DNA from 2 places in the Streptomyces sp. NBC_00988 genome. Region 2 is predicted to be linked to the other one. Evidence: riboswitches for the same ligand, from Rfam matches in the RefSeq annotation. Region 2 holds a riboswitch; the other holds the start of a gene.
The links. Region 2 has a riboswitch for glycine ahead of gcvT (glycine cleavage system aminomethyltransferase GcvT). Riboswitches for the same ligand answer to the same signal wherever they lie in the genome.
Positions count from the first base shown of each region.

Region 1: it holds a riboswitch for glycine, as region 2 does, so the genes downstream of both, gcvP (aminomethyl-transferring glycine dehydrogenase) here and gcvT (glycine cleavage system aminomethyltransferase GcvT) in region 2, are expected to answer to the same signal.

Region 1 covers NZ_CP108730.1:2,910,588-2,914,795, reverse strand. Annotated here, with positions in the region: partial or broken gene OG496_RS13200 (DNA polymerase IV) at 1-134, shown strand, start outside; gene OG496_RS13195 (hypothetical protein) at 537-926, shown strand; gene OG496_RS13190 (PRC-barrel domain-containing protein) at 1,011-1,382, opposite strand; glycine riboswitch at 1,497-1,592, shown strand; gene gcvP (aminomethyl-transferring glycine dehydrogenase) at 1,781-4,208, shown strand, end outside.
Region 2 covers NZ_CP108730.1:8,325,710-8,329,917, reverse strand. Annotated here, with positions in the region: gene OG496_RS38380 (enhanced serine sensitivity protein SseB) at 118-903, opposite strand; gene OG496_RS38375 (AAA family ATPase) at 968-1,669, opposite strand; glycine riboswitch at 1,819-1,918, shown strand; gene gcvT (glycine cleavage system aminomethyltransferase GcvT) at 2,063-3,190, shown strand; gene gcvH (glycine cleavage system protein GcvH) at 3,302-3,679, shown strand; gene glyA (serine hydroxymethyltransferase) at 3,695-4,208, shown strand, end outside.

The DNA of each region.
Region 1 (4,208 bases), 5.4 Mb from region 2:
GGACCGACGATCCTGAGCTGGAGTTGGCGGAGCCGTTGCCGTTGGTGGCGCGGCTTCCTGATGTGGTGCCGGGTGCGGCGCCTGGGTTGGTGGCGCGAGGTTCTGGTGAACCGTCGGAGGAACCGTTGCCTTTGGCGGGGCGGGAGCGGGGTGACTTGCCCGGGGAGCCGATGCCAATGCCGTTGGCGGCGCCGGGCCCCGACGACCCGCCGATCGAGTCGTCGGCGTCAGTCGCGCGGCGTCCGGATGCCCTGCCGGCGGCCCCGGAGGGCCGAGGCTACGGCGAGCCGCCTGTCGAATTGCTGCCGTCGGTGGAGCCAGGCCTCGATGCCCTGCGGGGTGAGGCGCTGCCGTTGTCGGCACGGGGTCCCGGTGGCTTGCCTGCTGAGCCGTCGGCGTCGGCCGCGCGGCATCCTGACGCCTTGCCTGCGGCGCCGACGCCGTTAGAAAGTTGAGGCCCCGACGAGCCGTCTTCCGAGATGCTGCCATCGGTTGCGCGGGGTTCCGGCGCCGAGCCCGCTGAGCCGGTGCGGTCGGTGGAGCCAAGTCCCGGCGTTCCGCGGGGTACGCCGCTGTCGTCGGTCGAGCCGAGCCCTGGCGTTCCGCGAGCCGAGCTGCTGCCGTCGGTCGTGTGGCGTTCCGAGGTCGTGGCTTCCGCGCTGACGCCGTTGGTGGAGCCGGGCCTTGTTGTCCCGCAGAGCGAGCTGCTGCCGTCGGTCGTGTGGCGTTCCGAGGTCGTGGCTTCCGCGCTGACGCCGTTGGTGGAGCCGGGCCTCGTTGTCCCGCAGAGCGAGTCGCTGCTGTCGGTTGCGCGGGGTTCAGGTGTCACCGGACGACGCGTGGCGTTCCAGCGTCGGACTTGCTGCGCGGACGCCCTTGGTGGCGGCGCAACCGGATACCCAGCCCGCCGTATCAACGCCCCCTGACACTCGACGCCCGGATGCCCAGCCCGGCGCGTCGTCACCCCCGGAGGCTGCACGACCCAGCGACGCCCCGCCCGCCGAACCCGTTCACGTGTCGTCGGAGCCCGCCAGTTTGCCGAAGTCGTGGTCTGGGAGCGATGGGGGTGGGCCCACGTCGAGGCCGTAGTGGTGGTAGAGCTGGAGTTCCTGGTCCGGGGAGAGGTGGCGGCCTACGCCGAAGTCGGGGGCGTCCTTGATCAGGGAGCGGTCGAAGGGGATGTGCAGGGTCCCCTCGATCAGTTCGCTGGGCTCCAGGGGGACGAAGGCGTCTCTGGAGAACAGGCCGGTGCGTATGGCCGCCCACTCCGGTTCGCCGGTCGCGTCGTCGAGGTAGACCTCGTCGATCGTGCCGATCTTGGCGCCGGTGCGGTCGAACGCCTTGCGGCCGATCAGGTTGCGCGGATCGATATCGGTCTGCACGGGCCCTCCTCCTGGTCGCAACTCATCCGTAAGCACTACAAAAGAGCACATTGGGGAAGGTGGCCACTCGAAAGCTCGGCTTCAACGCTCGCTGGTAGGCTGGCCATCGGCTGCTGACCCCGTGCGGGAGAGTCCTCCAGACTTCATCGGAGGCGCCGAAGGAGCAAATCCTCCCCGGAATCTCTCAGGCTCACGTACCGCACGGACGAGGTCACTCTGGAAAGCAGGGCGGGTGTCGTCGACGGTGTCGACGGTTTTCGCCCTCACCGACGGTGAAAGCCGGGTGCCTTCGGGATGCCCGGTGAAGCTCTCAGGTTGAGATGACAGAGGGGGAGGCCGTCCGGCACCCCGCTGTCGTGGTGCCCTCGAAGGTCGTGTCCGACCAGGAGGCCTCCCTAATGACTGCCCCTCGCATTCCGCTCTCCGAGCTCGAACAGGGAATCCCGTTCGAGCAGCGTCACATCGGTCCCGACCAGGAGGCGCGGGCCAAGATGCTCGCGCAGGTCGGCTACGGCTCGCTCGACGAGCTCACGGCCGCCGCGGTCCCGGATGTGATCAAGAACGCCGACGCTCTCGATCTGCCGGGCGCCCGTACCGAGGCCGAGGTGCTGGCCGAGCTGCGTTCCCTCGCGGACCGCAACGAGGTCCTCGGTTCCATGATCGGGCTCGGGTACTACGGGACCTTCACCCCGCCCGTGATCCTGCGCAACGTCATGGAGAACCCGGCTTGGTACACGGCCTACACGCCGTATCAGCCGGAGATCTCCCAGGGGCGGCTCGAAGCCCTTCTCAACTTCCAGACGATGGTTGCCGATCTGACCGGGCTGCCGACCTCCGGTGCCTCCCTGCTCGATGAGGGGACCGCCGCCGCGGAGGCCGTGGCGCTGTCGCGGCGCATGGGCAAGAACAAGAAGGGGCTGTTCCTGGTCGACGCGGACGTGTTGCCGCAGACCATCGCCGTGATCGAGACGCGTGCCGAGCCGGCCGGTGTCGAGGTCGTCGTCGCCGACCTCAGCGAGGGCATCCCGGCCAGGATCGCGGAGCGGGAGATCAACGGCGTGCTCGTGCAGTACCCGGGCGCCTCCGGAGCCGTACGCGACATCAAGCCGCTGATCGAGCAGGCGCACGCGCTCGGTGCGCTCGTCACCGTCGCCGCCGATCTGCTCGCGCTGACGCTGCTGAAGTCGCCGGGTGAGCTGGGCGCGGACATCGCGGTCGGTACGACGCAGCGGTTCGGGGTGCCGATGGGCTTCGGCGGGCCGCACGCCGGATACATGGCCGTGCACGAGAAGTTCGCGCGCAGCCTGCCCGGGCGGCTCGTGGGCGTCTCCGTCGACGCCGACGGACACAAGGCCTACCGCCTCGCCCTGCAGACCCGCGAGCAGCACATCCGCCGCGAGAAGGCCACCAGCAACATCTGTACCGCCCAGGTGCTTCTTGCGGTGATGGCCGGCATGTACGCCGTCTACCACGGGCCCGAGGGGCTGAAGGGCATCGCGCGGCGGACGCATCGGTACGCCACGATCCTTGCCGCGGGTCTGAAGGCCGGTGGTGTCGAGGTCGTGCACGGTGGTTACTTCGACACGCTGACCGCGCGCGTTCCCGGCCGGGCCGCCGAGGTCGTCGCCGCCGCGCGCGAGGACGGCGTCAACCTGCACCTCGTGGACGCCGACCAGGTGTCCATCGCCTGCGACGAGACCACCACGCGTGCCCAACTGGCCGCCGTATGGACCGCGTTCGGGGTCGACGGGGACATCGAGGCGCTTGATGCGAGTGCCGAGGACACCTTGCCCGCCGGGCTGCTGCGCACCGATGCCTACCTCACGCACCCCGTCTTCCGGGACCACCGTTCCGAGACCGCGATGCTGCGGTACCTGCGTCGGCTCGCCGACCGGGACTACGCGCTGGACCGGGGCATGATCCCGCTCGGTTCCTGCACCATGAAGCTCAACGCGACCACCGAGATGGAGCCGGTCACCTGGCCCGAGTTCGGACAGCTGCACCCCTTCGCGCCCGCCGAGCAGGCGCAGGGATACCTCACGCTCATCCGGGAGTTGGAGGAGCGGCTCGCCGAGGTCACCGGGTACGACAAGGTGTCGTTGCAGCCGAATGCCGGTTCCCAGGGGGAGTTGGCCGGGCTGCTCGCCGTACGCGGGTATCACCGGGCCAATGGCGATGAGCAGCGGACCGTCTGTCTGATTCCGTCGTCCGCGCACGGCACCAACGCCGCGAGCGCGGTGATGGCCGGGATGAAGGTCGTCGTCGTGAAGACCGCCGAGGACGGTGAGATCGACGTCGAGGATCTGCGGGCGAAGATCGAGCAGTACCGCGACGAGCTGTCGGTGCTGATGATCACCTACCCGTCCACGCACGGGGTGTTCGAGGAGCACGTCGCCGACATCTGCGCGCAGGTGCACGAAGCCGGCGGGCAGGTCTACGTCGACGGCGCCAACCTCAACGCCCTTGTGGGGCTTGCCAAGCCGGGGCACTTCGGCGGGGACGTCTCGCATCTGAATCTGCACAAGACGTTCTGCATTCCGCACGGTGGCGGTGGTCCGGGGGTCGGGCCGGTCGGGGTGCGCGCGCACCTCGCGCCGTATCTGCCGAACCACCCGTTGCAGCCTGCGGCCGGGCCGGAGACGGGAGTTGGGCCGATCTCGGCGGCTCCCTGGGGTTCCGCCGGGATCCTGCCGATCTCTTGGGCGTACGTCCGGCTCATGGGTGGCGAGGGGCTGAAGCGGGCCACGCAGGTGGCGGTGCTCAGCGCCAACTACATCGCCAAGCGCCTTGAGCCGCACTACCCCGTGCTCTACACCGGGCCCGGTG
Region 2 (4,208 bases):
TTAAGCGCCCAATGGGTGGGGGCCTTGTGTGCGTTGGCGAGTGCGGGTCGTTCGTGGCGGGGCGCGCCCCGCGATGGAGCCGCGGATCGGCACAGCCCCGCGCCCCTGTGGGGCGCCTCAGTGACCCTGTGTATAGAAGGGGCGCACCGTCTGCCTCATCCAGTCCGCCACCGGGTCCTGGGTCACGTCCAGGAGGACCAGGTTCACCTGCCAGGGGACCGTGGTGGTGCCGAGGGCCCGGGCCAGGGCCTCCATGGGGGCCGCTCTCAAGTCGCCGTCCCAGTTGGTGAGTTCTACGCCTACGAACATGACCGGGGCGGCCGTCTCGATGGCGGCGAGGCAGCGGCGGGCCGAGCCGACCACACCGATCGCGGCGAACTCGGCGGAGGCGGCGGCGAGGAAGTCGACCGGGTCGTCCTGCCAGTCGGGTTCGAAGAGGCGGACGCGGCCGCCACTGGTGGGACCGTCGAGGGCGGTGCGGCCGATGCGGCACAGCTCGGCCACCGCGAGGGGCGGGAGCGGGACGCCCACCATGCCGCCCGGGTTCACCGCGAGGCCGACCTGCGGGGGCAGCCCACGGGCGAACTCCACCGCCGGCGCGATCGTGAACGACAGATGCGAGCCGACGACCTGGCGGAACTGCTCCTCGGAGCTGAAGACCGGGACGTACGCCTGCCCCTCGATGTCCAGTGTCGGCAGGTCCAGCGGACCGCTCTGCGGGCCGCCGCCGCTGGGGAGCGGGACCCAGACGAAGCTGCGGCCGAGCACCTCGACGATCCGGCCGCCGGCCGAGGGCATGCCGAGGGAGGTCGAGAGCACCTCCTCCAGCTCGTTGCCCGGCCAACCGCCGTGCGGATGGGGGTGGGGGTACGCCTGACCGGGGAAGTCCGCCGGGAAGTCCATCTACCTACCGCCTGCTGGTGAAACCGCCTGCTGTAACCCTGCTGTGGCTGAAAAGGCTAGCGGCTCAGTCCGCGAAGTCGATCCGGCGCAGCACGTCCGCCGCGTCCCGGTCCAGCAGGACCGCCGAGTCGACGCCCCGGGGCAGATCACCGCGCTCCACCGAGCGCAACAGGCGGGCGGCGGCCCTGCGGTGACGCAGGAACGCGTACCGCGAGACCCCGCGCCCTCGCTCGCGCTGACCGCCGAGCGCGGTGTCCGGGCTGACGTCGAGGAACACCAGGTGCAGCGCGCCGCCCCGGCGCCCGGCGGCGCGGGCCAGCCAACCGCGCACCCACGTCTGCGTACCGCAGTCGTGCACGACGGCTCCGGACGCGGAACGCAGCGCGCGGTGCAGTCCGGCGTAGTGGGCGAGGCGGACCAGGGGGCGGTAGATCGCGTAGGGGAGAAGGCCGGGTGTACGGAACACGCGGGACACGCGGGCGTCCCAGCGGTCGCGGGTGTCCTGGCTGTCGACGCGGACGCCGTCGCCGCCCGCCACCGCGCGCCGCATCAGTGTGGACTTGCCGCTGCCGGGCAGGCCGGTGACGACGACCAGGTCGCGGGGGCCGAAGCGGAGTCCGTGCGGGCTGTGGCCGGCGCGCTCGCGGAGATCGCGGACCGTCGGTACCGGGCGGGCCGGGCATGCCTCCCTGGCCGGGGCCGAGGGCTGCTCGGGCAGCGCTACGGCCGAGGTCGTGGCGTACACCGTGGTCCTTGTCACCGTGATCGTCCTCCCTGCGGGGTCAGGAAAGGTTCTCCCCACTGAACGTAAAGAGAAGGTAATGCACGGTGTCTCGCGGTTCCGTTCGCGTCCGGCCACAGGCCTGTTACAAAGCCTGTGCGATGATGTGCCCGCCTAACTGCATACCGGCCGCTTGAATCCGCGCGGGAGAGTCCCCAGTCGTACGTCATCTGGGGCGCCGAAGGAGCAAGTCCCTCCCTTGAATCTCTCAGGCCCCGTTACCGCGCGGGCGAGGCACATCTGAAAAGCGGACCGCCGGCGACGGTGGTCCCACCCAAGGTGCAACCCATGTTCCGCGCGCGGTCATGGCGAACCTCTCAGGTCCCGATGACAGATGGGGAGGAACGACCTCGCCGTCATGCCTTGGGAGACCGACCGATGAGCAGTACCGCCACCCCTGAGAAGCGCCGCACCGCGCTCGACGCGCTGCACCGCTCGCTCGGTGCGACGATGACCGACTTCGCCGGCTGGGACATGCCGCTGCGCTACGGCTCCGAGCGCGACGAGCACCTCGCCGTCCGCACGAAGGCCGGCCTCTTCGACCTCTCCCACATGGGCGAGATCACGGTCACGGGACCGGACGCGGCCGCACTCCTCAACTACGCGCTCGTCGGCAACATCGCCTCCGTGGGCCTCGGCCGCGCCCGCTACACCATGATCTGCCAGGCCGACGGCGGCATCCTGGACGACCTGATCGTCTACCGGTTGGCTGACAACGAGTACATGGTCGTCGCCAACGCCTCCAACGCCCAGGTGGTGTTGGACGCGCTCACCGAGCGGAGCGACGGCTTCGACGCGGTCGTCCGCGACGACCGGGACGCGTACGCGCTGCTCGCCGTGCAGGGGCCCGAGTCCCCCGGCATCCTCAAGTCGCTCACCGAGGCCGACCTCGACGGCCTGAAGTACTACGCCGGTCTGCCCGGCACGGTCGCGGGCGTCCCCGCGCTGATCGCCCGCACCGGCTACACCGGCGAGGACGGCTTCGAGCTGTTCGTCTCCCCCGCTGACGCGGAGAAGCTGTGGCTGGCGCTGACCGAGGCCGGGGCGCCGGTCGGGCTGATCCCGTGCGGGCTGTCCTGCCGGGACACCCTGCGCCTGGAGGCGGGCATGCCGCTGTACGGGCACGAACTGTCGACCTCCCTCACCCCGTTCGACGCCGGGCTCGGCCGGGTCGTGAAGTTCGAGAAGGACGGCGACTTCGTCGGGCGTACGGCCCTGGAGGCGGCCGCCGAGCGCGCCGCCGAGCAGCCGCCGCGCGTCCTCGTCGGGCTCGTCGCCGAGGGCCGCCGGGTCCCGCGCGCCGGGTACCCCGTCGTCGCCGACGGCCAGGTGATCGGCGAGGTCACCTCCGGCGCCCCCTCCCCCACGCTGGGCAGGCCCATCGCCATGGCCTACGTCGACGCCGCGCACTCGGCGCCGGGCACGGCCGGTGTCGGCGTGGACATCCGAGGCAGTCACGAGCCGTACGAGGTCGTGGCACTGCCGTTCTACAAGCGCGAGAAGTGACAGTCGTCGTAGCGTCACGTCTGTGACCCGGGGCGGATCGCCCCTGTCCGCCGATGTCCTCCGTAGTACCCCATTCATCAGCACTCCCCCGCGTACAGGAGAATTCAGGCCATGAGCAACCCCCAGCAGCTGCGCTACAGCAAGGAGCACGAGTGGCTGTCGGTCGCCGAGGACGGCGTCTCGACGGTCGGCATCACCGAGTTCGCGGCCAACGCGCTCGGCGATGTCGTCTACGCCCAGCTCCCCGACGTCGGCTCCACGGTGACCGCGGGCGAGTCCTGCGGTGAGCTGGAGTCGACGAAGTCGGTGTCCGACCTGTACTCGCCCGTCGGCGGCGAGGTCACCGAGATCAACGAGGACGTCGTGAACGACCCGTCGCTGGTGAACTCGGCCCCCTTCGAAGGGGGTTGGCTGTTCAAGGTGCGCGTCGCGGAGGAGCCGGGCGACCTGCTCTCCGCCGACGAGTACACCGCGTTTTCCGCCGGCTGAGGAGTCGTACACCTGATGTCTGTTCTGAACACGCCCCTGCACGAGCTCGACCCGGACATCGCCGCCGCCGTCGACGCCGAGCTGCGCCGGCAGCAGTCCACGCTGGAGATGATCGCCTCGGAGAACTTCGCTCCGGTCGCGGTCATGGAGGCGCAGGGCTCGGTCCTCACCAACAAGTACGCCGAGGGGTACCCGGGCCGTCGTTACTACGGCGGCTGCGAGTACGTCGACGTGGCCGAGCAGATCGCGATCGACCGGGTCAAGGAGCTGTTCGGCGCCGAGTACGCCAACGTGCAGCCGCACTCGGGCGCCTCCGCGAACCAGGCCGCGCTGTTCGCGCTGGCCCAGCCCGGCGACACGATCCTCGGCCTGGACCTGGCGCACGGCGGTCACCTGACCCACGGGATGCGGCTGAACTTCTCCGGCAAGCAGTTCAATGTCGTCGCGTACCACGTGGACCCGACGACCGGTCTGGTCGACATGGCCGAGCTGGAGAAGCTCGCCAAGGAGCACCGGCCGAAGGTCATCA